One region of the Prevotella sp. P6B4 genome, then DNA from elsewhere that is predicted to be linked to it. Evidence: riboswitches for the same ligand, from Rfam matches in the RefSeq annotation. Region 1 holds a riboswitch; each other region holds the start of a gene.

Region 1 (10,570 bases):
TCTGCTTCTTATGGGTGAAGGAATAGGCGTGCGATATGTATTTGTCGTCGCTGCTGTTGAGCGTCTCGCCCTTCTTGGCAAACACCACTGGCACATCGAGGCTGTTGCCAAGCATGGTAGCGATGGCTATGCCGCTGGCCTCGATGGTGAGAATCTTGGTAATCTCAGTGCCTGCAAACCTGCTCTTGAACTCCTGCGCAATATAGCGCATCACGTCCATCTGAATCTGATGATTGAGAAAACTGTCAATCTTCAGAATATTACCAGGCCTGATCTCGCACTCTTGAAGGATTTTCTGTTCTAAATAGTTCATATATAATTATATTATTGTCCTTATCTATATATTTCCCAGATATACATGCTTGATACCTTCTTCTTCGGCTATTTGCTTGGCTGCATATAGTGTTTGGCGAGGGGTAGGTGGGGTATCCTGCATCTTATAGCGAGGAAAAAATCGGCTGAAGTGTAATGGTGCTTCGGATAATCCATTATGTTTCAGCCATTTACACATATCTCTAATCATCTGCATATCGTCGTTGATGCCTGGAATAACCAGATTAGTTATCTCTACCCATACGCCAGCATTGCGCATGGCCAGAATGGTGTTGAGCACAGGTTGCAGATGGCCGCCACTCACACGCTGGTATATCTCGTCGCTAAACGATTTTAAATCTACGTTGGCCGCATCGAGATAGGGAAGTAGATGGCTCAGTGGGTCTTGGCAAACATAACCTGCAGTAACCAATATGTTCCAAAGTCCGGCTTCGTGGGCTTTTCGGGCTGTATCCGTGATATATTCGATATAGGTGAGCGGCTCTGTGTAAGTATAGGCGATGCCTGGGCAATGGTGCTTCTGGCATAGTGCAACCACCTCATCAGGTTGCAGCTCGTAGTAGTTTACGTCTTGTGGCGAAACCTGCGATATTTCGTGGTTCTGACAGTTCAAGCAATGGAAATTGCAGCCTGTACATGCGATGGAGAGACAGGTAGTGCCTGGATGAAAATGGTAAAGCGGCTTCTTCTCAATCGGATCGATAGCCAGCGAGCAAGGCTTGGCATACACCTCGCTCACCAGCGTGCCGCCATGATTCCGTCTACTGCGACAGATGCCCGTCCGTCCATTGCTTATTTTGCAGTGGTGCGGACAAAGGTTGCATTCCACTCGTCCATCGTCCAATCGATGATAATATCTGCACTCCATCAGAATACTATTGCTTCGTAAACATATAATTCGGCATCGCGCCAGCCATCCCAACCAATGCCTGCCTTATCTTGTGCACAATGTCCAATGAACTCCTCTTTGGTCCAGTTAACCTCATCGGCTACCTGCGGAAGGAACGTACCGCTGCGATAACCTTTCTTGATATAGATGCCATGACGGTGCAACTCAAACTCGTCGATACTCTGTATGCGACGCTTAGGCGTGAGCACAGAAATCTCGATGTCGATATCGCCCAGTTCGTCGCTGGTTACGGGTAGAAATCGTGGGTCTTCAAATGCGGCTGCACGAGCCATCCTGGCCACAATCTCATGAAGAGCAAAATCCTCGCCAAAGTGCCCTATACAACCACGCAATCGTCCATGTTTGTGCAGCGATACAAAGGCTCCGCATTTCGAATTGAGAATGGATGAGCAGATTGGTTGCTGTGCGATGGGTTTGCCGTTAAGGGAATCTTTGATGCTTTGAAAAGCGATGCCCTTTAGCGCTTTCTTGTCATTATCAGAAAGGGTGAAGCTTTTGTTGTTTTGACGCAGAATGGCAAACGAATGATAGCCCACCACGCGACTAAGGTCTCGATTGTCGATATCGCCAGAGTTCTGATACATCAGGTGCTTAACGTTGTATCTACTATCCATCATCATCAGCAGCGTAACAATGGCAAACTCGCCGCATGCACTCGTTGCCAGATTGCGCTTGCCGCTATTTGCATTGGCTTCGATGGCGGCAATAAACTCCTCTACATCGCCTGTTTCGATGGCTTTGCCTGTTTTTGCATCCACCTCGCAGGCATCTTGGTACGATGGATAATGCGAAAAATCGCTGCTGATTACAAACAGATTCTCGTCAGTGAAATATGGTTTCAGCACATCGGCCATCCGTTTAAGCTGGTAGTAGTCGTTGGTCGAAATGATGATAGGCACTATTGGTGGAACTTCGCCCAGTCTGCGTTGCAGAAATGGCAGTTGCACCTCCAGACAATGCTCTTGCGCATGAGCCGAACAGTGATAGGTAAAAATGCTATCAGCCTTAGTCAGTTCGATAGCTGTTTCGTGGTCCACTTTTACATTGCCAAGTGGTGTGGCGTAATAGTCGGCCTCGGTGTTTACCGATGCACCATTAAGCCATTCGTGATGGCTGGGACCTAACAAGAAAATGCGTTTGTATTTTTTCTTGGCATCGATCGATATATATGCCGAAGCTGCCACATTTCCAGAGAAATAGTAGCCCGCATGGGGCACAATAAGTGCTGCCAGATTATCGTAAACCTGACTGCTGTTGTGGCGCATTAGCAGACTATCTACTTCATTCTCAAGCGCTTTCGCGTCGCCCGTATAAAAGCGGTTGGCCTGTGTGGCGGGTCTTACTATTCCTGTTATCATGTCGCAAAGATAGTAATAATCTTCATATCATCCTAATATTTTCGCCATAAAGTTTGGAACTTCCCGCTTTTTGCGTATTCAAAACAGATCAACAAAAAAGTCTGAAACCCGTATAAACACTGGGATATCGTTGGGTGAGATGTTTGCAAAACATCTCACCCAACTACTCATAAACACCTCACTCTGATTTTAACAATTACAGAATTTAGCAAAAATTTAACAGGAAAGACTTGAAACCGCTTTCTATTTTTTATACCTTTGCAACCGCAATAGCAAAAACCGTACACAAAGACATACGCGAGTATGAAAAGTGCACATAACAGAATTAATAATTGTAAACTGATATCTATATGAGTAAAATGACCGTTAACGGAGAGTCTCTCGAAGCCTCTCTGCAGAACACTCTCGCTGTAGAGTTGTTCCTTCAGGAAAACTACCAGTTCCGTCGAAACATCCTCAACGGCAAGGTAGAGTATGTGATTTTGAATCCCGAACAGGCTGATATTCAGCCAGTTTGGCGACCTCTAACTCCTGAGGCCCTGAACAGTATCGTTCGTAAGGGCAAACAGGAACAGATCACCAAGGGTAGTCCTAAAACGGATATCCTCGAGGTGATCCACTCTGATGCTACTCCCACTTATAATCCTATCTGGGAGTATTTGGATAATCTGCCCAAGTGGGACGGACAGAATCATCTGGCTAAGCTCTTTAGCCGTTTGCCTGGAATCAGTAGCGAACAGATGGATTTCTTGGTCATCTGGTGCCGTTCTACCGTTGCACATTGGCGCCAGATGGATACGCTGCATGGAAACGAGTGTGCACCTACGCTGATTGGTGCTCAGGGCTGTGGCAAGTCTACCTTCTTGGCTCGACTGCTGCCTCCTGAACTTCGCGAGTATTATCTCGACCATCTTAATCTTAGTAATAAGTTCGACAAGGAGATGGCTCTCACCAACAATCTGATAGTAAATCTTGATGAGTTGGATGCCATTCGTCCCAGTCAGCAGGCTGCTTTGAAGCAGACTTTGTCTAAGAGTAAGGTGAATGGTCGTCCCATCTATGGTTGCTCGCAGGATGATCGCCCTCGATACGCATCGTTCGTAGCTACCACCAACAATCGCCATCCTCTGTCGGATGTCACAGGTAGCCGTCGATACATCTGCATCGAGATTCCTCAGGGGCAGTATATCGATAACTCTGGCGAAATCGATTATCAGCAGTTGTATGCTCAGATTCTGTATGAGGTTGTAGATCTTAAGGCACCTTATTGGTTTAATAACGATCAGGTGGCTCGCATTCAGGAAATCAATCTGGATTATACTGACCAGAAGGATATGGCTGAGATTGTTGAGGCTTGCTTCCGTAAGCCTAAGGAGGGCGAGAAGGTGAAGTCGCTTAACAGCAAGCAGATTCTTGAGCAGATTCGTAAGGAATATCCTTCGATAAAGAGCGATCATAGCACCAAGATTCATCTGGGATACGCTATGAAAGACCTTGGTTTCAATCATACCGAGCGAGGCCATGTCAAGTTCTACGAGGTAGTTCCAACCAAGGTGGCCTGCTGAAAAAAGTGAGGTGTTGGGTGAGATGTTGAGTGAGGTGCTTGCGAAACATCTCATCCGCCTGCAGGCCCTGTGTTTATGCGGGCTGTGGATTATTTGAATGATATGTTGATATTTAATTGATAAGCTATGAGTAAGATTAATTACAATGAAGTTCCTGGCTGCTATCTGCACTGCATCAAGGCAGATTGCAAAATGGCCAATCACTGTCTGCGCCAGTTGGCGATGCAGACTATGCCTAATGATCAAATTGCCGTAAGCATTGTGAACCCTAAACTCACAAATCCTTCGGCCGAGTGTGAGTTTTATCGCAACGATGCCCTCCAGGTGTATGGCAAGGGATTTAAGAACATGCAAAAGCAGATGCTACCTGGTCAGTACGAAACATTCTCTTATCGACTTCAGGGAAAGTTTGGTCGTACAGGCTATTTCGAGCGTCGTAGGGGAGAGCGTCTCTGTTCACCTCGCGAAATCCAGGAAGTAAACGATGCTCTAAAAGAAATAGGCCTCGAGCACCTTGAGTTCGATGCCTACGAAGAGCATTACTGCTGGGACGATTAACCCTATCGAAACTCCCCATTAATACTAGCTGCAGTACGCCTCTAAGCGTACTGCAGTACTTTAGTATCCGTACTCCAGTGCGCCCGTAGCCGTACTGTAGTACTCCCTAGTCCGTACTGCAAATGTACTGTTGTAATTATTTCACTTCGTCTGTAGTTATTTCTCTAAGTTGGTTCTTCAATGTGATAGTATAAATGACTTTACTTAGTGACGTACTCTTGCCATCACAAATAAAACTCCAACCATTAAATTCTCGGATAATGTCAAGATTCACACTCTTCTCTAAAGATGATTTCGTTATTTTTTGATTCTCCTTTAATTCGGTAGGTATAAATTGGGCTAAAGCATTAAACATTTCATCGTGATGGATTTTTATAGCATGATCAAAAGGTATCTCTGAGTTAACAGTTTTATTGTCAGCATCAAGAATCTTTCCTTTCGACACATCAATACAATTCCCATCCAAGTCAAAGTAGTGGGTGATTATATTTGTTATAGATTCTTCGTTTATAAATGACGTATACCAAACGATTATTCCTTTTTCATTTATTCCTATTTTTTCGTATTTCACAGAACGCATATCTGGAGCTAATCTTCCTTTGATTACCCATTCAAGTTCAAGGTTCTTGTCTACGAATTCAGGTTTTAGTGCGATATTTATTTCTTCAGTTTCACCTGCGGCAACGCTGGGGTAAACAATTCCATCATAATAGACTTCATATTTGTTCCCAACCGAATCTATAGCATAGCCATTGGCAGAATAAATACAATTCGCTATATACGATGAGGCAAGATATTTTCCAATTCCTTCATTCGAAATCATAATATAGCCTAAACGTTTCAAATAAATTCCTAACTCACTATTAACAATATTGGGATCTGTTATTGTGAAAAGACTGTTAGGCTCTTTGTCAGTATTAATTCCCCATGCAGGTATTGTACGATATAAACGGAGATTTGAATTAGGCTTGAGTTTCCATTTGGCCATATATGCTTCATCGCCAATACTGCTATTTTTGCTTATTTCCTTGAAGTTCGTTTTCATTTGTACAGATGCATAGAAAATGGATTGTCCTTTATAGTTTGCCCTTCCCATTTTGGGCAGTCCATCTTTGTTCAGTGCTATGGGAACATAAGAAAATGTTGCAGGATTTGATAAATCTTCATTTTTCCCAATGTCATCAGCAAGCCTCCCTCTGTAAATGCACATTGATTCATTTAGAACAAGTGGAGCACTAAGGATAATTTGAATAGGATTATCTTTGTACTCTTTGTCAAACTCAATATTACTAAGAGTTTTCGAATTGCCAAGAACTCTGTCCAATAGTTCTAAATACTGTTTCATAAATGTCGTTTTAATGTATTGAGACCATTTGGGGCTCATATAAATCATATAGTATTAAATACACCTTTGGCATACTTTTCCGCAAAAATACGAATAATAGTCGAATCTGCAAAAAATGCTAATCTTTTTGTGCAAATAATTGTATATTCCAAAACTAATTTGTATTTTTGTACCCAGATATTGCATCAAGAGTGGCATAATGCCCACCAACCGGCCTAAACAGAATCGTTGGCAGCGGTGGTAAAAGGATGTGAGTGAATGTTTAATCCACTAAAGATAAACGATTATGGAAATCAAGAAAATTGAAAAGAGTGACTTTGTAATGTTCCCACGTATGCAGCATCGTGGGCTGGAGTTCAGACATGTAGAACGTGATGCGTTCAGGACTGAAATGCGCCATGTTGAGGGACATGGTGACTATTGGCTAATTTACCAGCAGTCGAAACCTCATGTTGTGGCTCACGTCCAATTACCCAAGACGGAGGCTGAGTTTGACAATATCCTTGGCTGGTGTTTGGGACAGAACCATTGGTGCGAATACATTGAGGGGGATTTCTCTTTCCTCTGTGTTATAGCAGGCTTCAATGCTGCAGAACTCACTCCTAAATACCCAGACTTTATCAGCGAACGTGTTTATGCTCTTGGTGATGCTACTCGCTGGTGGTATGAGTATGGAAAGGATGTTCTGATACAAAAGACAACATAAGGATATCAGATTATTCTTTGAAAATGGCTATGATAAGATTTTTTTCGTATATTTGCAGCATCATTTAAAAGATTCTGATTATGGCAATATTTGATTTTCTAAAATCCCACGAAGAAAAAGTAAACGAGAGAAAAGCAGAAATAGCAGCTTTGCAGCAACAAGTTGTTTCTTTACGTGACGAGGTGGCTTCTGAGGAGAAAGAAAAAGAAGAGTTAAGAAGTCAGATTGTTGAATTGAAGAATCTTGTTGTGGCTCAGAAGAATGAACTATATGATTTGCAACAGGACAAAGAAAAAACAAAGAAGCAAGTTGATAGCCTTCATGAAAGATATGAAAAGTTGCATGCTTTGTTAACGAGATCAACCAGAAAATTAAATTGTATGGAATCTTCTGATGAATTCTTGTTATTTGACGTTGGATCTCCATATTTGGTTGCGTTGGATGAAGTAGATTTTGAAGAATTGTGTAAATATCACAATCTTAGAGAAGAAAATCATTCTTATTATGATAAGAAGAAGCAAAGAGAGGATGAATTACATGCCATAGAGCTGAAAATTGAAGATGCAAACAAAGAACTAACCAATCTTCGAGAGGAATTGGTAAAACAGCGTGATATTAATTATGCCTATGAAATAAACAATATTAAAGAACAAACTAGTGAATATATTCATGAATTGAATGACATAAAAGCAGATATTAATAGTTATCTGAAAAATCATAAAGACAAGATTCGCTTAGAGGTAATACATGAAATATACCAAAGAGCAAATCTTTGTGAAGATGAGGCTTTGAGAAATTTGCGAGAAACTATTGACGGTGTTAATATTGACCAGATACAACTTGCTTTGGATTTAAAGAAAATGTTATTGAAACCTCCATATAAAGTTAATCCACAGGAATGGACTTTTGCTGAAATATATTTGTGTAATTTGTTAAATGAATTTGCACAACTCAATATTGTTAAAATCATAAAAGAAATGAAAAACTCAGATTGGGATACGATTAAAGTCAAAATAGGTTCTCTTGTTAATATTTTAGAATTGCGTATGATTGGAACGGGATTTCGAATAGATCCATCATATGGAAAGAATCTATTTAATTATATGGAAGCAAAGTATTTATATATACAAAAGCAACAGATTGAACGAGAAAAGGAGCGAGAAGAACGTGAGGCACAACGTGAATATGAGCGTGCTATAAAAAAGGCTCTAAAAGATGAAGAAAAGGCACAAGAGGCTCTTGAAAAGAAGAAGAGAGAAATGGCTGAAGCGCAGACTCAGGAAAAGATACAGAAATTGCAGGAACAGATAAAGGGACTGGAGAATGCTCTTGTTGAAGCTCGTGAACTAAGAGAGAGAGCAATGAGTATGGCACAACAAACTAAGATAGGCTATGTTTATGTTATCTCTAATATAGGTTCTTTTGGAAAAGATGTCTATAAGATTGGAATGACTCGTCGATTAGACCCGATGGAGCGTATTATGGAATTAAGTAACGCTAGCGTTCCATTCCCATTTGACGTACACACCTTTATATATAGTGAGGATGCACCAGCATTGGAGGCAGACTTACATAGAAGATTCGATGCCAAGAAGGTTAACTCTATAAACTATCGCAAAGAATATTTCAATGTGACGTTAGATGAAATAAAAGCGGCATTGAGAGAGAAAGGAGTTGATGCAAACTTTGTAGACGAACCTGATGCATTCCAATACAGAGAAAGCCTTATGAAAAATCGCAATAATCTTCTCTCTCCACAATAATAGTGAAAAGTCTATATATTAGTAGATGTCCTAAGTTGGGTGAAGTTGATTGGAATTTTTATCTTCTTTATTCTAAGGTATTAGAAATTCATCCTCAACTTGAGGGCGAATTGTCAGTGATAAGCAGCCTGCATCAGTAAGAAGATACCCTTTACTTATGCTTTATTCCTTACATAAACCCGCCGGCATAGTAGCTGCGGGCGATATATGGTGAGGGTTCGTAATAGGCGCTGGTGTTGTAATTGTCGATAACTTCGCAGATGGGATTGTTGTAAACGCGAAGAATGGCGTCAGCATAGTCTTCGTCTGACAGCATGGTGTTAAGAATCAGACGCTTATAAACTTTTCCCATTTGAGTAGCAGTGGGAATGCTTGGACAGAGTTCTGCATCTACTTGAGTAACGTCGAAATTGCCTGGCTGTAATCCGTATTCGTCAATCCAATCGGAAGCAACTGCTAATGGATTCTCAGAATGTAAAACATCTGCAAGAGATAGTTTCTTAGCAAGTTCGTCGTGCCCCATCATATTTGCAACATATTTGTTGGGCTGTTTCAGTTGGCGAGCTGTCCTCTCAATCATATAGCAGACGAAATAAAGATCGTCTGTGCTGATTTGGTCTTCAGGAAAGAATACGTTTGTCATAGGCTGAAACTATCTTTAAAAGAAATGGATTCTAATGACTTTTGAGTACAGAAAACAATCTGGTGAGTGGGGTATTTGAACTTTGCCAAAACCCAGAAGGCTTCTCTTGTAATTTTACCTTCCATAAAATCCTCAACATAATCCCATATCTGATCGTCGGCCATAGGGCCTTCTACAATGTCATAGTCGTGCTTGATTCCTCGACGGCATGCAATTACGAAATCAAGCCATTCGTCAGTCATTACAGGGAATGAGAGAATTTTTAAGTCTTCAGCGGGCTGATAATCAAATATTGATACATAACTATTACCATGTTTGGACAGAGCCCACTTTTTGGCTTGCCTCTCAATGTTGGTGCAATAGAATCCAAAGCCAAAGTCTTTATAAAACCCTGATACAATGATTTGTGGATTGTTCACAATCACATTGCTACCATGATAAATCGTAATGCTATCTGCCATTGTAATTATTTGTTTTTGCAAAGATAGTGTTTTTTTGTGTGAACTTCAAAAAGAAACGAGTTTTTTTTGTAAAAAAAGCTCATTTAACGATAAAGCCTCACCGATTGGTGAGGCTTTAATATAGTTATTAAGGTGTAAACCTTAGTTTGCTGATTCGAATTCTTCGAGGAAGCGGGTGTCGTTCTCAGAGAACATACGGAGGTCGGAAACACGGTATTTGAGGTTGGTGATACGCTCAACACCCATACCGAAGGCGTAACCTGTATATTCCTTAGAGTCGATGCCGCAGAGCTCGAGCACGTTAGGATCAACCATACCGCAACCCAGAATCTCTACCCAACCAGTATGCTTACAGAAGCCGCAGCCCTCGCCACCACAGATGAAGCAAGAGATATCCATCTCGGCACTGGGCTCTGTGAATGGGAAGTAAGATGGGCGCAGACGGATCTTGGTGTCGGCACCAAACATCTCCTTAGCGAACGAAAGCAGCACCTGCTTCAGATCGGTAAATGATACGTTCTTGTCGATATACAGTCCCTCAACCTGATGGAAGAAGCAGTGTGCACGGGCGGTGATGGCCTCGTTACGATATACGCGACCTGGACAGATGACACGGATAGGAGCGGTAAGCTTGCCGTTCTCGTCGTGCATGTGCTCCATGACGCGAGCCTGAACACTTGATGTGTGCGAACGCAACAGGATATTCTTGGTGACATCGTTGGGATGCTGCGATACGAAGAAAGTATCCTGCATATCGCGTGCGGGGTGATCGGCAGCGAAGTTCATCTTGGTGAAGATATGGTTATCGTCCTCAACCTCAGGACCATCGGCGAGCACAAAGCCCATGCGCGAGAAAATATCGATAATCTCGTTGGTAACGATTGTCAGCGGATGGCGGGTACCCAACTCAATGGGGTAGGGGGTGCGG
Region 2 (10,570 bases), on a different contig from region 1:
CCTGATATTATTGAAAGCCGAATAGTGGTGTTACACTCTGTTTCTAATACAATTTCCGAGGAACCTTCAAACGATTCTTCCACGAACCAATCTGTCTTAAGTTTCTCTAAATCGAAGAAAGGAGGTAGTTTAACCTCGCGAAGAAACGGGTTATACACAAATACATTCCGAGTTATGCTTTTAATTATATCAGGTACTACATATATCTTATCTTTTTTTTGAGGAGGATAGAAGATTAAATCCCCATCACTTGTAAACACAACTCCATCAACAGTAACATAGTCCTCATTATCCTCTAAATTAATTTCTTGCAGGTTCTTTGTTCGAGGAATTGAATGGCCAAGTTCTCCAGAAAATGATCCGCGAATACTCAATTTCTTAAGTTTCTGGCATTCATAAAACATTGGTAACACATGTATCAAACAAAAGCTGATCTCTTTGATGTCATTATTACCATTAAAAGCACCATCTATTCTATAGAAACAATGCTCATATCTTATGCTTTTGATGTTGCGGCAACCAGAAAAACATCGTGGGGCAAGAAGAACTTTATCTAAATTCAATTCTGATTTATTTAATGCAGCTGGAACACAAATTATTTTGTCCAAATGAGAATGTGAATATCCGTCGCAATCGGAATCTATTGCGGGGACGTCCTTCTCATAAAGTATTCCATGGCGAGAATAATAGAAATGGTTTTCTGAATGCACTCCTATCCACTCGAGACTTGCACAGTTCTCAAAAGCAAAATCCTGAATTCGTACAACCGAAGCGGGAATGACAATTTCTTCAATATATGGATTATGCTTAAATGCTCTTTCTGCAATAACAGTTGTTCCTTCTGGAATTTCATATTTTTCGATTTTCAAAGCAGGAGGGAATGCGATGAGAATCCTTTTATCTGATGAAAAAAGAACACCGTCGCATACCACAAAATATTGAGATCCATTAGGGAATTTGAATGATTTTAACGAGTTGCAACCGACGAATGAGTCTGGAGAAATCTTTTCCAATGTACTGGGTAAACTAACATTACTAAGTATTTCCCATTTACAGAAAGATTCTTGATTTATCATTTTCGACCCTTCTGAAACAACTAAAGACGAAGTAGTGGTATTGGTATCGCTCTTCAAATACCACCAGTTGACATATTTAAGATCATTTGGTAGAATAATAGACCTTAGTCCTCTTATCTCATCCAGTTCATTGAGATTAAAATTTTCTGGATATACTTCTGAGAGATCTAAATCTATAGTTCTCCATCGTCCTACATCGGGTAAATATTCGAAGGCACCATAATCTTCATTTAGGACTTCTGTTGAAGAATATCCATTTAAAAAACGAATATCGTCTTCTCCTATTTGACCAGCTAACTTAAGTGATACATGCTCATAGAATTCTTCCTGTGGGAATTTATATCTCAGAGTATCTTTTTCTTTTAAAACTATTGTCAACTGTAAATTGTTCATCTTCGTCTTTGTTTTAGGTTATTCAATACACAAAGATAATCAAAATAAAGTAGATATGAGTAAATAATGTCAATATTTAATAGTTTTTACACAAAAAATGGTAAAAATCAGGGCCTGTCAAGAGCAGACGACAAGGTCCCGTGTGGTATTTAGTCTATAGCAATCAACAGATTGCGATTAATATCATACTTGACTGGCTTAGCAAAATTGATGGTGTGTCTGTCGCTGATTGCGGACACATCGATGCCACGATTCTTAAATTCATCAATAAGTGCCTTGTCGTGATAGGCTCGCATACTTGACCATGCACGGCTTTGCACCAATGCGTTGAACTCATTAACTAACTCTGGAATTTGCATGTCTGCGAATTGCAGGGCATACTTTGTGTAATAAATGTGCTGTTGCATAACTTTTTGTTTTTGAAGTGAATACTAATCTTCCGCATCGTACTGACCACCGTGGCTAAGCTAAAGCTCGGTTGGCGAGTCACCCTTTCGGGTACTGCTCTTGATGCTTCGGGTGCAAAGGTACGCAAATGTTCTGAAACGACCAAATTTTATAGTCAAATGATTATCTTTGATTATTTTGTTAACGTTAACAGAATTGTTGTACCTATCTCCATAATTCTTTGTATATTTGCAACATGGAGAAAGAGCATACCATCACAGAAGAGCAGAAGCAGCTACTTCAGCAGACGAAGTTAGAGAACGGCACGAACGCTTGGGATTGGGTGCTTTCGCAAAGGGAGGAAGACCAATACTGGGCGATCGCTGGGATACTATCGTGTATGAAGAAGGGCTACAACCTCAATGTTCTGACGATTTGTTGGGAAGCTCGTGACATTCGATATTCAAAGTAACTAATTAACATAAGCTTTATAACAATGGAAAAAATGACACTCGAAAACAGATTTTACAATCCAAGCGAACTCGCTCGGATGTTGTATGATGAGAAAATCACAGGTTTGGATTATGTAACACATCAGTCCGAAGAGCAAACACGTGACTTCAAGGAGTACTGCGCTCGACGTGCAGTTCCTGAGAACGAAGAGTCTTCAGGGAACTATCTGAACCACCTTCTGCGTGAAGAGGAGAGAAGTCATACAGAAGGCTTAGATTGATTATTAACACGTGAAAAAGGAGGTTTATATGGCAAAAGTAGATTTCAACTATTATGCGCTTTATCTGAAAAAGTATCTTGTTGATAACGATGATCCAAGGGCCAATGATGCCGAATTTATCAATGACCGTGCCGATTTGGCTGGCCAAGAGTATGAGAATAACCGACTTAGTGGCCTTGAAGTATTCCAGGCAGAGGAACTGGCCATGGAAGTACTGATGTCAGGTTTATAGTAGGGCAGGTTATTCCTGGGTATTTTTATAGAGTGTCTTTCTAATGAAGAATGGCACTCTTTTTTGATGGCTATATCCTTGATAGTCGAATAAATAGCGTTCCATAGCGGGTAGCCTGCAATGGACTGCTATGTCCATATATACATTATTATATATTAGCGATACGGTTGTATCGAACTTGATAGAAGGGAGAGTTGATTCCAACTCATGCAGGGCAAATGTCATCTGACCTAAATTTCTATGCAAAGGTACGAGCGACCGTCTTATGTGCAAGGCCAAGCCTGTGGTTTGCTTCGAAAATCTCCACACCTGCGGGTAGTATTTTCGATCAAAGTCTTGCGCTAAAGCCTGTCTTTCCTCGTCCTTTCTGCAACGAAATTTTGGTTAGATGCCCTTTACCCCCTGTGGCGGGTGGGGGATAAATTTTAGTTTTTGAGCGATGGAAAGTATATACAGAAATTTGACTGCATGCGATAAAATGCATGAAAAGAAACAGAAAGTCTGCCGAACAAAGAGTGAGCGGGCCGCATATAAACTCCTGCCTGATAGTATGAAAGCAAGGGTGGAATGCAATCCTCCTATTGCTTTCAAGGATTGCAAGACAGCTTTCTTCCCAGATTTATTCTTCAGAGAGGAGAAGATTTGTGTTGAAATTGATGGCGAATACCATCGTAGGCGTTTACAAAAAGACATGTTACGCGATGAGGTTTTTGCAAAACATGGGTTCGTAACTATCCGTATTAATAATTGCGATACCTATATCAATGTGTCTTTTTGGGAAAGGCTGGTGGAGGGAATGGATAAGATAAATAATAGAACCGCATCGGTAAATGCTTTTATCGATGAATTACGTAAAATGATAGACGATGAGATTAAACACTGGATAATAATTGATGATGAATGCGAATAATGGTTGAAAGAATTAGTAACAAATAAAAAATAAACTTATGACATTTATTATTTTAATGATGATTATTGTCGCGCTCTTTGATGATCATGATAAGAAGCCAAAGCATAAAAAGAAGTCTCGTAGGAACAAAAAGGATAAATCATGGCTTGACAATGCCTGGTTCCATGATCATGGTCAGCATATTTAATTGTGATTAATATTTCATGAGAATTCACGAAATTTTCATTCATTTCAGAATGCTGAAACGACCCAGTTTGGACTTGAAAAGGTCACCTGAAGGTCACCATGAAAGAAAAAGAGAGTCACGAAATTCTCGTAACTCTCTGATTTTCAGGGGTGGACCAGCCTGGGCTTGAACCAGGGACCTCCAGATTATGAGTCTGTTGCTCTAACCAACTGAGCTACAAGTCCGATGCTTTGCCTAAAAAGCGGTTGCAAAGGTACGTGAATTTCTTTAAATATCCAAATTTTTAAGAGGAAATAACTAAAAATCATTGATTTGTAAAGCTAAATTGGGGATTTTTGAGTAACTTTGCGGCCAATTATGAAGATAATAAACGATATAGATAGCATTCAGATACCTTGTGAATGCACTGCTACCATCGGTGTGTTCGATGGCGTGCATCGCGGTCATCAGCACTTGATTACGCTGATGATGGCCGAAGCCAGGCGGAAAGGTACAGCTTCGATGGTGATTACCTTTGATCGCCAGCCACGCGAGGTGTTTGATGCTACGTATCAGCCGCAGGTTTTATCGACACTCGACGAGAAGCGTGCGTATGTCAGTCAGTTGGATGTTGATTATCTGGTGGTGCTGCCTTTTACACGTGCGTTGGCCTCCCTGACGGCTCAGGAGTTCATGCAGCAGGTATTGCGTGAGAAGCTCAACGTGACAACATTGGTAACGGGCTATGACAACCGTTTCGGCAAGAATCGCACAGAGGGATTCGATGACTATGTAGTGTATGGTCGTGAATTAGGCATGGAGGTGCTACGAGGCGATGCCGAGATGATGACTGATGGTAGCTGTGCTGTCAGTTCTTCTGTGATCAGGCAACTGCTGACAGAGGGTAAAGTAGAGCAGATGCCAGCCTGTATGGGGCGCTACTATCAGCTGTCGGGAACGGTGATGCCGGGTGAGCATATCGGCAGTACACTTGGATTCCCAACGGCAAATCTGGAACCGGGAAATCCTCATAAACTGATTCCTGCATCAGGGGTTTATGCCGTATGGGCCAGTATTGGTGACGCTCCGAAGAAGGCTGCTATGATGAATATTGGTACCAGACCTACTTTTAAAGGACACCATACCACCCTTGAGGTGAATATTTTTAATTTCGAGGGTGATATCTACGGGCAGACGGTGACCATTGATTTTGTGGCCCGGCTGCGCGAGGAGCGCCGTTTCGATTCGCCTGAGGCGCTGGTCAAACAGTTGGAAGAAGACAAAAAGCAAGTAGAACAGATATTAAACCAGACAAAATGAAGAATGCAATAATCTATACGATAATTTTTGCCTCAATACAGTTTGTGATGGGAGGCATAGTGATGGGGGTGTTTAAGCTGATAGGACTTGATCCGATAGGATCGGTGAGTCTCATCACAGGTAGCATCCTGTCCAGCATATTGGCGTTTGCATTGTTTATAATATATAAGTGGGCGGAGGTTAGTCCGCATTGGCTGCGCACTCGTCCTTGGACGGTACTGCTGTGGACTGTGGTGGCATCGTTAGGTGCACTCACGCCATCGATATGGTTGCAGGAGATGCTGCCTGAGTTGCCAAATGTAGCCGAAAAGGGTTTGGAGAGCATAATGGGCAATCGCTTAGGATATGTAGTGATAGGGCTGCTTGCACCATTGGTAGAGGAACTGGTTTTTCGTGGAGCTATATTGCGCAGTTTGTTGCGCTGGCATCATAATCATTGGGTGGCTATTGCCATATCTGCTCTGCTGTTTGCTCTAACTCACGTAAATCCTGCACAGATGCCGCATGCATTCTTGATAGGTATGTTGCTGGGCTGGATGTACTATCGCACAGATAGTATCATACCTGGGGTGGTGTATCACTGGGCTAACAATTCGGTAGCCTATGTGATGTACAACATATCGATAGCATTATACGGTACGGGTGATCCTACGCTCGAAGATATGTTCGGCTCAAGTGTATTGTTGTCTGTAGGATTTTCGTTGCTGATAATGCTGCCGGCGATATATCAGCTTAACCTCAGAATGAAAAAGTAACCCCAAGCGTATAGCATTGAAGAAGGCTGCAGCCCCATTGTAGTGGGAGTGCAGCCTGAACTTCAGCGTTAGTATTTCCTGAAAATTTGAGAGAAATGAACGAAGCTTCACAGCTTCTTCTTCCTAATTGTTTTACTTGTTTTTATTATAAAGAAAGCATAGAAAAAAATATCTTATTCAACGAGGGTGGTTCGCTCCGTATTTCCAACCTTAATCGTGTCGGTGATGTTCTCGGCCTGGATGGTACCAAGTGAGTTAACGGAGTCTGTTACCTGCTGCTGATGGAATTTGGCATAAGCCTCTTTGGGGTCGTCCCATCCACGGTCCCAAGGTGCCTGAGCGGCATTGCCTAAGGTCAGGATGATGGCTACGACTGCGGCAGCACGGAATAACGGCATGAGGCGTGAGGTAAAAGTGATAATCTTTGCCTTAGGCTGCTCAATGCCCACCTTCTCAAGTATACGGGTGTCAAAGTCATCGCCCAGTGTCTCCTTCTCCTGCTGGAGAGTAAACAGCGCTTTGTACTGCTGCAGGCAGGCAGGAACATCATCCTGACTGAAGAATGTGCGCAGTATAGACTCTTCTTGGAGTGTGGTCTCACACTGCCAATAGCGTTCCAATAACTGTTCGATGTACTTATAGTCCATATTTCTCTGATTCTATATATTTCTGTCGGATGGCTTGTCGAGCTCGGAAGATGTTGACTTTCACCTGTTCTTCGCTGATGGCCATTATCGACGCAATTTCTTTATAACTCTTGCCTTCGAAGTCGCGTAGTTGCATAACGCTCCGCTGTTTCTCTGGCAGCTCATTGATGAGGCGGCGTATCAACTCAACGCGGTCGCGCTGCATTGCCTGCTCCTCAGGGTTGGAGGCGTAGCTGCTGTCAGGCGAATCATGCTCGCCTTCTTCCAGACTTTGGTTCTGGTTTTCCAACTTTCGCATTCTGTCGAGCGACAGATTGCGGCAGATAGTAAGACAAAAGGATTCTATTGATTCGATGTTCTCCCATTGCTCTCTGCGGTTCCAGACCTTAATCATCGTGTCTTGTACTACATCCTCTGCCTCTGCAGGGTTGAGGGTGATGCGGAGGGCAAGCCTGTAAAGCTCGTTCTTCAGCGGCAAGATGTCGTTTTGAAAACTGATCTTTTTCATCCTCTTCTTTTTATATGACGATTAACCTGGGGCAAAAGTTACAAGTAAAACGGAAAAATTTATAAAATTGTTGTGCCGCTTGTTCCATCAATGGCTGTAGCGAGGGTGATAATCACACGATTAACACCTGCATCGATAGCGCTAAGCGCATTTTCAATCTTAGGCAACATACCGCCACTGATGGTACCGTCGGTCTTATACTTCTCGAAGGCGGCACGTGTGATAGTTGGTATCACAGAGTTGTCGTCATCGGGATTACTAAGCACGCCTTTCTTCTCGAAGCTGAAGATCAGGGTGACATCGTAATATGGGGCTAATGCCTTGGCCGTCTCGCTGGCGATTGTGTCGGCATTGGTGTTCAGGATGTGTCCTTGCCCATCGTGAGTCAGCGGTGCCATAACAGGCGTAATGCCTGTCTCGATGAGCTTGTTCAGCATCTCGCCGTCGGCCTTGTCTACATCGCCTACAAAACCAAAGTCGATACCGTCTTTGATGGGACGTTTATGACTGCGTATCACATTGATGTCAGCTCCCGTCAGGCCAAGGGCATTTACACCATTGGCTTGCAAGCGTGCCACGAGGTTTTTGTTGACCAATCCGCCATAAACCATCGTTACTACGTTAAGCATTTCAGCATCTGTGATGCGGCGTCCACCAACCATTTTTGACTCGATGCCCAGACTGGCAGCTACCTGAGTAGCTCGGCGTCCACCGCCATGGATCAGTACTTTACGCCCTTCGATGGCGCTGAAATCTTTTAGTAACTGGTTGAGCTGGGCTTCGTCTTCAACAATGGCCCCGCCAACTTTGACGATTGTGAGTTTCTGTTTCATGTTCTATTCTATAATGTTTACGACTGTCCAATGGCAGTATACTGATGTATGATGCCATCAGCCAGATACGCATTAGAGTCATTGGCACCATAGATGGTGTCGTAGATAAGTTTAACTTCCTCGCGATTGCCACCGTGTTTAAGCGTCCATACGATGCAGAGGTTCTGCAGACCCACGCTTTCTGACAGGATGTCGAGATCGGTTATAGCCAATTGCGACAGCGCTAACTGATAAGCTGTATCGCTGAGTTCATCGACCATAGCCTGAACCTCGCCAAGCGACTCCATGCCGAAATGCTCAAGAACAGGGAGAAAAGGCATGAGTGAGGCTGGGAATAGCTCTGCTTGATTGACGGCTGCAATGCGTTGATTGAGTCGATCAAAGGGGCGTAGATCCAGATAGCTGCGGAACGAGTCGGTAGAGAGCGTTACTTCGTTCAGATTACCTGACTTGACTAACGTCTGAATCTGGCGGCGATATTCCGTCATGGTGGTGCGTAGCCGACTGAATTCATCGTCGGCCAGTTCGAGCATACCTGCCAGACGACTGAACTGGCGGCGATACTCAGGTGGCAGTTTTACTGCCCCTTTATAGCCTATGTCGTGTTCTATAGCCGACCAAGTGTGTTGCAGGGCAGTACGTATCTGAATCTCGAATGGTATGCTCCCCTCGTGCAGGCGGCAGATGTAGTGGAGTGAGTTATAGCCGAAACTGGTAAGCTGATGTAGCTTGCGTTTGTCTACTGAGTTGCTCCAATCGATATCGAATAGCTGGCTGACAATAGCGGCAACCTTGTCAACATCGTCGGTGTAGAAGGTAACGATACGTAGACCAACCAGATCGGTAATGTCGCTGAGTGAGCGGTATTTCTCGCCTTTTAGCTCCAGTTTGCCTGCTAACGACTGCTCAGTTTTCACACGGTGTTCTATGCTATTGAGCTCGATGCCCTGATGACGTAGCGTCGTTTGCAGCAACTCAAAGACCTTGTTTTCAAGTTGCTGCAATTCAGGTCGCTGGTTGTGGAACTCCTGCAGCAATGCTTCGCAATGAGGCGATAGTCGCATTATTTAAACTCGAACAGGTTGATGAAGCCCGTCATTGCGAACACCTGACGGAGATCTTCGTTAAGACCACGGAGGAATACATGGCTGCCTTTGGGTTTTGCTGCTTTAAGTAGGCCAAGGAACAGGCGCAGACCACTTGAGGAGATATACTCAAGGCTGGTGCAGTCGAGGATAACATCATGACCGTCACAGTTGTAGAGAGGTTTCATTTCTTCTTCGACTTTTGCTGAAGCTGCTGTGTCGAGACGACCTTCGAAATACATGACGAAGTTCTTGTCTTCTTCTTTAAACGTTGTTTTCATAATGATAATTTATTGGTAAATTTTTTGCGGAGCGTCAGGACGTTCTTTCCGTCAATACGCTCATAGTTAATTGTATCCATAATCTGTCGGATCAGGTGGATGCCTAATCCACCGATACTTCGTTCTTCTGCAGAGAGTGTAGTGTCTACTTCGCTCTTGGCAGTAGGGTCGAAAGCGGTACCATTGTCGCTGATGACAAATTTCAACCGTTCATCGTTTGCTTGTGCGGCAATGTAAACATCGCCTTTCACGCCAGCGGGGTAGGCATAATTCATGACGTTGACTACTGCCTCTTCGATAGCGAGGTTTAGTTTCATCGTCGTACTCATGTCGAATCCAACGGCCTCGCAGACTTCATCTACGAAAGCGTTAAGCTGGGGTACTGTCTGCACATCGTTAGGCAGAGTGATCTGATTTTGATAACGCACGTCGAGTTGCTTTTTGGTGTATTGTATTGCTAACATGGTTAAATCGTCACTTTGTTCTGCGCCGTCAACAAAAGACTGTACAGCCAGTCTCATCTGATCTATGACGGCATGTGGTGCACAACAATATGATGCCTGAATGCTATTCGCCTGATTGAGAATGCGATCCATGCCGAATAGCTCGTGACGATTGTTTTCGGCTTCACTTAGTCCATCGGTAAACAGGAATATTGTAGTTTGTGGCTTAATCATGACCTCCTGGACGCTGAATCGCCAATCGGGCATAACACCTACGGGGATGTTTGAATCGCATGGTAACGTTTCTACATGAGCCGTTTGGTCGAAACTGACGAGTAACGGTGCATCGTGGCCGGCATTACAATATCGCATACGGCCTGTTGGCAAATCGAGTGAACCTACAAGGAGTGTGACAAACATGTTAGAGTCGTTGCCATCGGCCATGGCATCATTAATCGTGGTAATGATGCGGTCAGGTGCCGCCTCATGGGCAGAGACGGTACGGAACTGGGCACGGGTAACAGCCATTACCAGAGAGGCAGGTACACCCTTGCCGCTGACGTCGCCTATGCAGAAGAAAAGTTTCTCGTCGCGGATATAAAAGTCAAACAAGTCGCCACCTACAGATTTTGCAGGGGTTAGTTCGCCATAGATATCGATATCATTACGATCAGGATAAGGTGGGAAAATCTTGGGCAGCATCGACATTTGGATGTCACTGGCCACACGTAGCTCACTTTCAATGGATGCCTTAGAGGCTGTAGTCTGCTGTAGTTGAGCAATGTATTTGGCTATTGAATG
Region 3 (10,570 bases), on a different contig from region 1:
TGTGGATTTGGTGGATACCTTCAACTACTTGATAGGTCTGCACGTTGACAGCATCCATTGGCATAAGGATGATAACATCTGTGTGGTGGAAGGAACGACGCATATTGAGAAGGAACATGCTCTGGTCATCTGGCGCAATCAGGATGTGATAAAGAACGATGACCTGAACGATTTCTTCCGCAAGCAGGATTACTCGACACTCGACCGTGAGTTTGACGTGATTTACGTGAATGGCGACAACACCCTGCCAAACCTTAAGAGCGACGAGGAGCATTGGAAGGTTCGACTGATAGAGCAGGAACTGATGAAACGTATGTTTGAAGAGGAGTAAGACTATGCCAAGAGGAAGACAACGAACAGACAACGGCAAGCTACAATATGCGCTGGTGACGTTCAACTATGTGCTGCACCTATTGGGTGCTAAAAGTCTGACAGCACTATCAGAGGACATGAAAGACCCCATCTACGAAGGTGTGGATGAAAATGGTATTTCACGTATCTATTATGCCATGCGCGACCATATGCATAATGGCGAGGTGACAACAGATGACTTGCTGGAGTATGACCACCATATTGTGAAGCTGACCAACGAGATTAATGAGAAACGTCGTGACAAGATTGTATGGAAGTATTTCCAGTATCTGAGTCTGCTGTTTACAGAGATCTATTTGGATAGGTATTTTCGCAATAAACAAGCATTGGTTGCTGACCTAAACACATTCCTGATGACGAACTTCCTGCAAAGGGAAGGTGTATGGGAAGGCGTGCCTGACTTTACAGAAGATGACCTAAACAAACTGGCCTTCTGGTGTGCTACTGGTGCAGGTAAGACGCTGATGATGCAAGTTCACATCAAGCAGTATCTCTACTACGCACAAAAGGCAGGTAAGTTGAACGATATCAACAACATTATCCTGCTGACGCCCAATGAAGAACTGAGCCGACAACACTTGGAGCAGTTGCAGAAGTCGAACATGTCAGCTGAATACTTCTCGAAAGAAGGTATGGGTGGTATGTTCAAAAAGCAAACTGTTCAGGTGATTGATATCTTCAAATTAGGAGATGTTAATGGCGACAAAAAAGTGGCAGTTGATTGCTTTGAGGGGAACAATTTAGTTCTTGTTGATGAAGCGCATAAAGGTTCAAGCGGTGATGACTGGATGAGATATCGTAATAAACTGACTGAGAATGGTTTCTCATTTGAATACTCAGCCACCTTTGGACAGGCCATAGGTGCATTGGGTAACAAGGACAAGAAGGAGTTCTTGCAGATATACGGCAAGGCAACGCTCTTCGACTATAGCTATCGCTACTTCTATAACGATGGCTATGGTAAGGATTATCGCATCATGAATATGCGAGAATGGCAGGAGCAACACATGTTAGCAGAGTATCTGACGGCCTATCTGCTCTGCTTGTATGAACAGAAAATCGTATTTAAGAGTGACCATCGCATAGAACGTGACTTTCTGATAGACAATCCGCTTGGTGTGTTTGTTGGTGGTAGCGTCAGCGCATCAAGTGCAGGTAATGTGTGGAATGGTCATCAAGTATCAGACGTGGTGATGATTCTGCTGTTCTTGAATGATTTCTTGAAGCAGAAGAACGACTATAAGCAGCATATCATCAATATCCTAAATGGAACCACCTCGCTGACGGATAAGAACGGCAATGCCATCTTCAGTAAGGCATTTAAACGACTGAAGAAAGACTACGAATACAATATTGATGCAGCTAAGGCAGAAAAAATCTATCAGGGTATTCTGAAGGAGGTGTTCAATGCCAGCATCGAGGCAACGCTTCATGTGGATGTTTTGAAAGGGCTGGATGGAGAGATAGGATTGCGCGTAGGTACGGCAGACTATTTTGGACTCATCTTTGTGGGCGATACGAAAAAGGTGTCTGATATGTGTAGAGCTACTGAAGCGTTTGATGTTTTTGAGAAGCCCTTTACCAATAGGTCGCTGTTTGCTGAAATAACAGAGAAAACCTCAACTGTTAACATGCTTATTGGTTCGAAGAAGTTTACTGAGGGTTGGAGTTGTTGGCGTGTGTCGCTGATGGGCCTGATGAACTTTGGTAAAAGCGAGGGCTCGCAGATTATCCAGATGTTTGGACGTGGTGTGCGTCTGAAAGGCTATAAGATGTCGTTGAAACGAAGCACGGCCCTTGATAGCAGCATTAAACCTCACGATAGCATGATACCTAAAGACTTAAAGGTGATGGAAACGCTGAACATCTTTGGTGTGCGCTCCAACTATATGGACCAGTTCAAGGCCTATTTGGAGGATGAAGGTCTGCCACAGAACGACAGCGAGATCGTAGAACTGACGATTCCTACGATACAGACGCTACCAGAGGGCTTGAAGATACTGAGAGTAGACAAGGACTATAACTTCAAGAAAGAAGTGCCTATCAGGAGTCTGCTGGATTATCGCAAGACTGTCCGTGTCACGCTTGACTGGTATCCAAAGATTCAAGTTAAAAAGAGAATAAGTGGAGAAAAAGATAGCGGCACAGCCGAGAAACATGAAGATTGGTTGAGAGACTGGCAGTTGGACTTGCTGAATTGGACAGAGGTATTCTTCGAGATGGTGGACTTCAAGAACGAACGTTCGTGGTATAATATGGAGATTCATCAGGAGGAGATGCGCGAGATCTTGTCTGACCGTCAATGGTACAAGTTATGGGTGCCAGAACGCTCGATGCAGTTCAGTAGCGATTATGGACGCGACGTGGCTGAATGGCAAGAGATTGCCGTAAGTTTGCTGAAAGCCTTCATCGACAAATCCTATAAGATGAAGCGAGGCAAGGAGGAATCGAAGCATCAGCATATCGAGGTGTTGACGAAGGAAGATCCCAACTTCATCAGGGAATATGAGATTGCTGTCAGCAAGACGCAGGACAATTGGATAAAGGCTTTACAGGGTATTGAGAAGGAAGTGCGCGAGGGTACGCTGAATGGCTTGCGTCGTATTGAGAACGAGAACTTCGAGGCTCTGTACTTCGCCCAGCATCTGTTTAACCCAATGATGTACCTGAACGAGCATTACAAGCCAGGTGAAAATGAGGTGGTGGAAATCTATCCTGTGGCTGTGAATAAGGGCGAACGAAAGTTTATCAATGACCTTCAGCGTTATTATCAGCAGCATGGCGAAGGACGAGAAATATATCTGCTGCGAAACGTCAGCCGCAAAGGTATCGGCTTCTTCGAGAATGCTGGTTTCTATCCAGACTTCATCCTTTGGATTCGTGAAGACAGGAAACAGTATGTGAACTTCATTGACCCCAAAGGCATCAGTCATCTGCATGGAATGGAAGACGAGAAGATACAACTGTACAAGTATCTGAAGGATGTTATCGAGCCGACGTTGGGTGATGACAGCATTGCCCTGAACAGCTTTATCATCAGCAACACGGACTATCGCCAGGTGGACTTCTGGGGTAAAGGTCAATTAGAGAAGTTCCATGAGAACCATGTGTTATTTCAACTAAACGATGGTTATGTGGACGATATGATGGAGATGATTAAGTCGGCGTGATAGGATGAGTATTTTATGTACAATCGCCGCCCTTGCAAGAGCAGACTGCAAAGGCGACGTTTGTATAGGGTCAGTTGATGACTACCAATTTGTTGTTGGGTAGATCATACCTGACAGGATGGGCAAACGATATGGTCTTTCTGCCTGCTACGGCTGCGGTGTCGATGCCGCGCCGCTTGAACTCGTCAAGGAGCGCTTGGTCGTGATAGGCTCGCATACTGGACCATCCATGATTACCAACCTGGGCGTTGAAAACTGTGACTAACTCGGGAATCTGCATGTCTGCGAATTGCAGTGCATACTTCGTGTAATAAATGTGCTGTTGCATAACGTTTTGTTTTGAAGTGAATACTATTGCTTCCGCATCGTACTGACCACCGTGGCTACGTTTTGCTCGGTTGGCGAGTCCATCCGAAGATGACTGCTCTTGATGCTTTCGGGTGCAAAAATACAAAAATTCAGCAAAATAGCCAATTCTTTCTTGGGTGAAATTGACTGAAAATGCAAAAAAGATACGAAAAAGTTTGGCGGTTTGTGAAAATATGTATAATTTTGCCGCCGTTTTTCAAATTTATGTAAACAAAGAGCAATGCTGCAACAAAGAATGAACATATCAACACTGTTACCACTTCAGGGCAAAGAGAGCTTTGGAGGCTTCTGCTATGTTCATACGAACGACTCGATGAGTATTGCAGCACGTGACTGGTACACGAACACTTTCCAACGAACATCATCAAATAGAGAATCTGACCGGACGGCATAGATGCAGCCGAACTTCAGAGTATAAGAGATAACGAGACCGTTGGAAAGAGCTTACCAAACTTTCCAACGGTTTTTCGTTATCTGTGTGTCCATTATCCGTACTTCTCCACTCCTTAGCTAGTGGGCACAACCTAAACAACAACAGTATTAACCGCGCAGCGATGCGCACAAAAAGAAAAGAACAATGTTAGAATTCAAGAAGTACAGCTCTATCGAAAACTCCTTTAGCCGTGAGTTCATGGAGCACGTAGTGGCAGAGATGCCACAGGATTTGGAATATGTGGTGCAGGAGAAGGTGCATGGTGCCAACACCAGCTTCCTTTGCGATGGTGAGACCTTAAGGTTTGCCAAGCGTACGTCGGTGCTGGAGGAGGGCGAGCAGTTCTATGACTACCCTGAGTTGCTCGAAAGATACAGGGACAGAGTGCTGAAGCTATTCGGTGGCATCAAGGCAAAGTATCCCGAGGTGACTCATATCTCTGTGTTTGGTGAGATGTTCGGTGGTCTGTATCCTCATGATGGGGTCAAAGCAAGACAGAAAGTCGGCCTCATCCAAAGAGGTGTCTGTTATACTCCTGACCATGAGTTTTATGGCTTCGACATCTACCTCTTCACTGAGGAGGGTGGAAGGTTCCTCCCTGTTGATGAGGTTAACGAGATCTTTGAGACCTGTGGTTTCTTTTATGCCAAGACTCTCTTCAGAGGGACTTTGGCCGAGTGCCTGAAGCAGCCTAACGCTTTCCAAAGCAAGATTGCCGAGTGGCTTGAACTTCCTGCTATCGAGGACAACATCTGCGAGGGTATCGTTATCCGTCCTGTCACTCCAATGTATCTAAGGAACGGCTCTCGAGTGCTTATCAAGAGTAAGAACGAACGGTTCGCAGAGCGGAAGAGCGCCAAGCGCCGTACCAAGCTCTTTGTCGAGCCAGTGCCTTATAGTGATGAATTGAAGGCCCTGATTGTCGAGGGTGAAACCTACGTCACTGAGAACCGTCTGGCAAACGTGGTGAGCCATATCGGTGAGGTGCATTTCCCTAAGGACTTTGGCAAGGTGATGGGGTTGTTCTCCAAGGATGTGCTCGAAGACTTCCTCAAGGAGCATGGCAACTTGTATACTGCACTTGAAAAGAGCGAGCAGAAACTATTGAACAAGGAACTCAACAAATTCTGTACTGCCCTTGTGAAGCAGGTCTATATGAGCCAGGCTTATATCATGGAATAGTAATTCGTCTCTCCCGGTTAAAGGCTGGGGGAGACATAAAGAGAGATCTATTCTCTTCTGCAATGTAACATTTCATATTTATCCCTACTTATAGGTAGAAAATTCAAAAGAATAGAACAATGAATAAGATTTATTTTACGGCCGACTTGCATTTCGGCCATTCGAACATATTGAAGCATTCACCTAAGCGCCCGTTTTCGGATACGGTGGATATCGTGGCACACGACGAATGGTTGCTTGACCTTTGGAAGAGCACGGTTGACAAGCGTGATACTGTATATATTCTGGGTGATTTGACATTCCTGAAGAGTGAGAATGCCCGCCATCTGTTGGAGAAACTGCCTGGGCAGAAGTTTCTGATTGAGGGAAACCACGATGGTTCGATTCGAGCGTACAAGAACTATTTCAAAGAGGTCTATCAGATTAAGGAGATGCGCTTCAAGCCTTCTGTGGCACCGTTCCTAAGAGAGGATCTATGCGTGGTGATGCGCCACTACCCGATGGTGACATGGAACCAGAAACCTCGAGGATCTATAATGCTGCATGGGCATAGTCACGGCAAACTTGACGACTATAATGCACTGTCGATAGACCTACGCTTTGATGTTGGTATAGACGGCTCTCTCGCCAATCTGCACTTCCTGACATTGGAGGATATCTATAACGTAGCCATAGAGAAGATTAAGCAGTACGATTGCAACACCTTCATGGAGTATGCACAGAACAACTATCGTAGTGAAGTGAGGTAAACAAATGGTAATGAATTAACAAAAAACAAACAATATGGGAACTTATAGCAGTATTTTTATCGAATTCAAGAAAAAGGATCAGTGGCATTTGCTTGAAGGAATTGTGCCCCTCGATTATAAAGAATGGAGATATTTTGGCGAAGGCCCCTCTCCCGACGATAATCACCCCATAGAGATTGGCGGAGTGAAGATGGGGTGTATGTTTACTCTTGTACGCCAAGGATGCGTTCGAGACCTGTTGGTTGGTCACGATGCGCCATTCAATGACAGGGGCTTTCCAAACGACTTGAGCCCTGAGTTGAAAGAGATGTTTGACAAGGTTCAGGAAAGAATAGATTCGAAGAAGGATGTCGGCGTATTTGGCGGAGACTGGCGATGGGGCAAGTCGTGGTGCTACTTGACAGAACTGCAGTCATATTTGGATGAGCAGTTGGAGAAATGTAAGTCGGCTATACTGACGGAGCACTCCAAACAACTCTCTTATGGCATCTCAGAGAAACTCGATACGATTCTTGCGGCTGTCAATGGGAAAAAGATTGAAACTAAAAAGAAGCAGCAGGAAGACGAGGACGACTACATTGACCAGGGAGAAATGCTGGAGTATTACTTGGGGGAAGAACTGAACGAAATCATCTGGTTGAAGGAATTTGCTGCAGGCATCGCCCTCATCCATGAGTTTTTGACTGATGAATGGTGCTCAGAGGATTCTATCCGACTCGTATTTTATGCCTGTTAGGCCATACGAATAATTAACTGATTTGATATGAACAACGTATATTTAAGAGCAATGAGAATACAATACATGAGTGATCTCCATATGGAGTTATATGACAATTCGCGGTATATAAAAGCGAATGAGTTTGAAGTTGTGGGCGATGTTCTGGTGCTCGCAGGTGACACGTTCTACCTGCGGGACATCATTGCCCCTCAGAAGCGATTTTGGAACTGGGCATCAAAGAACTTCCAGCAAGTGCTATTAGTACCTGGTAATCACGAGTTCTACAGCAATGGCGACGTAACAGCACGTGGCGACAGTTGGCAATGGATGATACGTGAGAATGTGGGCTATTATTATAATAAGGTGGTGCGCATAGACGATACGGACTTCATTCTGACTACGCTGTGGTCGAGAATACCAGAGCAGGATATGTTCCATGTTCAGCGTGGCATGAACGACTTCCGCCAGATAATGTATGATGGCAGACGCTTCACACCTGATGATTTCAATCTGGAGCATGAGAAATGCCTGACTTTCTTGAAACAAGCAGTAAAGGAGAGTACCGCCAAGCATATCGTTGTGGTTACACATCATCTTCCGACATTATCAGTGGTGGCAGCCCAGCACATGGGTTCCGTTCTAAACGGAGCCTTTGCTACAGAACTGGGAAACTATATTGCCGACAGTCGCATTGATGCCTGGATTTATGGGCACTCGCATACCAACATTGACACCATGATAGGCAATACAAAAATAATATGTAACCAGATGGGATATATATACTACAATGAACATCTGACAAACGGATTTGAACCAAACAAAACAATTGTAATAGAATGAACAATAACAAGAAGCAAAGCGAAAGGGAAATCTTGGAAGAAATTCTGCAGACCCTAACTGAACAGAAAAAGACTCTAGAAATGATAGTTCCAAATCCTTTGAGGATATACAACAATAAGGAAGTCATGGAATTATTGGGAGTTAAGGATAAATATCTCAAGAAGTTGAGAGATAACGGCTACCTTGGCTTTTCAAGGGAGGGCGACAAGTATTGGTATACGCAGAAAGATGTAGATTGTTTTCTGCACAGTTTTCATTATGAACCATTTAATAGCGATAAAAATTGATTATGGACTCTTTAGATTATAAATACAAACATGCCAGTAAACAAAAACGCATTATTGCGTTACAAGATAATAGACAGAAGCCTGCGCAACAGGTACAGAAGATGGACGATAGAGGACCTGGTTGATGAAGTATCTGATGCGCTGTACGATATGGAAGGGATTCGCAAAGGGATCTCTCTTAGAACAGTTCAGAACGATATTCAGATTATGCGTTCTGACAAACTCGGATACAATGCGCCCATAGAGGTTTACGATCAGAAGTACTACAGGTACGCTGATCCTGACTACTCTATCACTGAACTGCCTCTGACAGCTGATGATTTCAAACTTATCACGAAGGCAGTAAAGATGTTAGAAAAGACAGAGGGGAAACCTGAACTTCAGCAGATGGGCAGAGTACTTGCGAGAGTTAAGAAAAGGCTAACAGCCATTCTGAACTATGGATAAAGGAAGGACTCCGGTTTCCTGTTTGGGGAAATCGGAGTCTTTAATATTGAGTGAGGAATCAGATTCGAACCGATGAATGACGGTTTTGCAGACCGCCCCCTTAAACCACTCGGGCATCCTCACATTGTAGGGAGTTTGACAGGTTTCGAACCTGTGACCACCAGAGCCACAATCTGGTGCTCTACCTACTGAGCTACAAACTCCATTTATTTAGCAGAAGCAGAAGGGCTCGAACCTCCGACCTTCGGTTTTGGAGACCGACATTCTACCAACTGAACTATGCTCCCATCGTTGAGGTGGCGGGACTCGAACCCACGAAGCCGAATGGCGGCAGATTTACAGTCTGCTCTCGTTGCCGCTGGAGAACACCTCATTATATTCTTGTGGAACCTCGTGGAGTCGAACCACGTTCTCAGGATTTTCAGTCCTGCGCATACACCAAGTCTGCCAAAGTTCCATCAGAGGAGGCTAAGGGATTCGAACCCTTGGGACGTTTGACCGCCCTCTAGTTTTCAAGACTAGTGCAATAGACCAACTCTGCCAAACCTCCAATTTGTGCGGAAGCAGAAGGATTCGAACCTTCGGAGCCTTGCGGCTCGGCACGTTAGCAATGTGCTGGTATCGACCGCTCACCCATACTTCCGTTGGATTTCGGGTGCAAAGGTACAATAGCCCTATGCAGCCTTTCTGCGTAGCAAGAATTATTTTGCAAGAAATCATCAAAAAAGGTTGTTGACAGTTGAAATACCCTAATGATTTTCAACTTGTCAACGTTAGAACTTGACAACGGTTCGCAATTATTATTCTTTGCAGGATCTTGGATTGTTAATTCTGCAAAGGAGAAACACGAATTGGCTACAACAAAACAGAATTGGCTACAAATTGGCTACAATTTTGAAATGTATAAAAAAGAAAAATCCCGTAAGTCGTTGACCTACAGGACTCTTTCTAAGGCGCTTCAGGATGGGCTTGAACCAACGACCCCCTGATTAACAGTCAGGTGCTCTAACCAACTGAGCTACTGAAGCAGGTATTGCTGTTAAGCGGGTGCAAAAGTACGAGGATTTTTTGAAACTACCAAACTTTTTTGGAAAAAAATGACTATAAACCTTAATTTTTTTCATTTTTCCTACAAAAATGTATGTTTTTCGGCAAGAATCATTTAATTTTGCACCCATAAAAACAATAAATATTGATGATGATGAAGAAGCAGATAATGATAGCTCTCTGTGCGATGGCACTATCGGCCACCGCCACGATGGCCCAGAAGCCTAACGACCACAATTTTGAGGTGGGGAAGCAGTTGGATATACTGAACCATGTCTATAAGAACCTAGATCTGTTGTATGTTGATACGCTGAATCCAAAGGAGACGGTAGGTACAGCTATTAATGCCATGCTTCGTAGTCTGGATCCTTATACAGAGTATTACGCGCAGGATGAAACCAAGAACCTGCGCCAGATGCTGACTGGTAAGTATGCTGGTATTGGTGCCATTGTGCGCAAGCATCAGAAACTGGACCGCGTGGTGATCGATGAGCCCTACGAGAATATGCCAGCGGCTGAGGCTGGTCTGAGAAAGGGTGATGTCATACTGAGCATCGACGACTCGATGATGACATCCAAGGAAGTAGGCTACGTGAGCAGCCATCTGCGTGGTGAACCAGGTACTACTTTCGTGCTGAAGGCCATGCGCCCCAGCACCGGTAAGCTAATGAATTTCAAGATTACGCGTCGCAATATCAAAATGCCCGAGTTGCCTTACTATGGCATGAGGGATGGCGTTGGTTATATCGTGCTGAACCAGTTTACCGAAGGCTGTGCCAAAGAGGTGCGCCGTGCCTTTGTGGATTTGAAGAAGCAGGGTGCCACATCGCTGATATTCGATTTGCGTGGTAATGGCGGCGGATCGGAGCAGGAGGCTGTGGATATCTTGAACATCTGGCTGCCCAAGGGCGTAAAGGTGGTTGAGAACCGTGGAAAAATCCGTCAAGCCAATAAAA

Evidence for each region. Region 1 has a riboswitch for S-adenosylmethionine ahead of T491_RS0111165 (hypothetical protein). Riboswitches for the same ligand answer to the same signal wherever they lie in the genome.
Region 2: linked by a shared signal. The riboswitch ahead of T491_RS0104695 (hypothetical protein) and the one ahead of T491_RS0111165 (hypothetical protein) in region 1 are both predicted to bind S-adenosylmethionine.
Region 3: linked by a shared signal. The riboswitch ahead of T491_RS0105415 (hypothetical protein) and the one ahead of T491_RS0111165 (hypothetical protein) in region 1 are both predicted to bind S-adenosylmethionine.

Annotation. Positions count from the first base shown of each region.
Region 1 is NZ_JHVE01000016.1:69,336-79,905, reverse strand. It holds gene T491_RS0111195 (xanthine phosphoribosyltransferase) at 1-313, opposite strand, end outside; gene amrS (AmmeMemoRadiSam system radical SAM enzyme) at 338-1,201, opposite strand; gene amrB (AmmeMemoRadiSam system protein B) at 1,201-2,601, opposite strand; gene T491_RS0111180 (VapE domain-containing protein) at 2,961-4,166, shown strand; gene T491_RS0111175 (DUF6078 family protein) at 4,293-4,724, shown strand; gene T491_RS0111170 (RES domain-containing protein) at 4,861-6,069, opposite strand; SAM-I-IV-variant riboswitch at 6,247-6,357, shown strand; gene T491_RS0111165 (hypothetical protein) at 6,356-6,775, shown strand; gene T491_RS17130 (GIY-YIG nuclease family protein) at 6,856-8,538, shown strand; gene T491_RS0111155 (hypothetical protein) at 8,708-9,181, opposite strand; gene T491_RS0111150 (DUF3990 domain-containing protein) at 9,178-9,642, opposite strand; gene pheS (phenylalanine--tRNA ligase subunit alpha) at 9,784-10,570, opposite strand, start outside.
Region 2 is NZ_JHVE01000005.1:60,601-71,170, forward strand. It holds gene T491_RS0104690 (leucine-rich repeat domain-containing protein) at 1-1,469, opposite strand, end outside; gene T491_RS0104695 (hypothetical protein) at 1,619-1,876, opposite strand; SAM-I-IV-variant riboswitch at 1,875-1,988, opposite strand; gene T491_RS0104700 (hypothetical protein) at 2,113-2,328, shown strand; gene T491_RS0104705 (hypothetical protein) at 2,353-2,589, shown strand; gene T491_RS15695 (DUF1896 family protein) at 2,600-2,821, shown strand; gene T491_RS0104720 (DUF559 domain-containing protein) at 3,261-3,731, shown strand; gene T491_RS18170 (hypothetical protein) at 3,787-3,918, shown strand; tRNA gene T491_RS0104730 (tRNA-Ile) at 4,069-4,142, opposite strand; gene ribF (riboflavin biosynthesis protein RibF) at 4,276-5,217, shown strand; gene T491_RS0104740 (CPBP family intramembrane glutamic endopeptidase) at 5,214-5,972, shown strand; gene T491_RS0104745 (hypothetical protein) at 6,146-6,619, opposite strand; gene T491_RS0104750 (RNA polymerase sigma factor) at 6,609-7,127, opposite strand; gene argB (acetylglutamate kinase) at 7,187-7,960, opposite strand; gene T491_RS0104760 (GTP pyrophosphokinase family protein) at 7,978-9,024, opposite strand; gene T491_RS0104765 (STAS domain-containing protein) at 9,024-9,326, opposite strand; gene T491_RS0104770 (SpoIIE family protein phosphatase) at 9,323-10,570, opposite strand, start outside.
Region 3 is NZ_JHVE01000006.1:50,443-61,012, forward strand. It holds gene T491_RS0105405 (DNA methyltransferase) at 1-331, shown strand, start outside; gene T491_RS0105410 (DEAD/DEAH box helicase family protein) at 336-3,542, shown strand; gene T491_RS0105415 (hypothetical protein) at 3,613-3,870, opposite strand; SAM-I-IV-variant riboswitch at 3,868-3,981, opposite strand; gene T491_RS17630 (hypothetical protein) at 4,147-4,305, shown strand; gene T491_RS15770 (RNA ligase, Rnl2 family) at 4,489-5,526, shown strand; gene T491_RS16960 (metallophosphoesterase) at 5,646-6,275, shown strand; gene T491_RS0105430 (hypothetical protein) at 6,310-7,011, shown strand; gene T491_RS0105435 (metallophosphoesterase) at 7,063-7,833, shown strand; gene T491_RS0105440 (helix-turn-helix domain-containing protein) at 7,830-8,120, shown strand; gene T491_RS0105445 (hypothetical protein) at 8,151-8,567, shown strand; tRNA gene T491_RS0105450 (tRNA-Cys) at 8,617-8,690, opposite strand; tRNA gene T491_RS0105455 (tRNA-His) at 8,698-8,770, opposite strand; tRNA gene T491_RS0105460 (tRNA-Trp) at 8,782-8,854, opposite strand; tRNA gene T491_RS0105465 (tRNA-Tyr) at 8,859-8,940, opposite strand; tRNA gene T491_RS0105470 (tRNA-Phe) at 8,952-9,024, opposite strand; tRNA gene T491_RS0105475 (tRNA-Ser) at 9,030-9,117, opposite strand; tRNA gene T491_RS0105480 (tRNA-Ser) at 9,126-9,210, opposite strand; tRNA gene T491_RS0105485 (tRNA-Asn) at 9,522-9,595, opposite strand; gene T491_RS0105490 (S41 family peptidase) at 9,769-10,570, shown strand, end outside.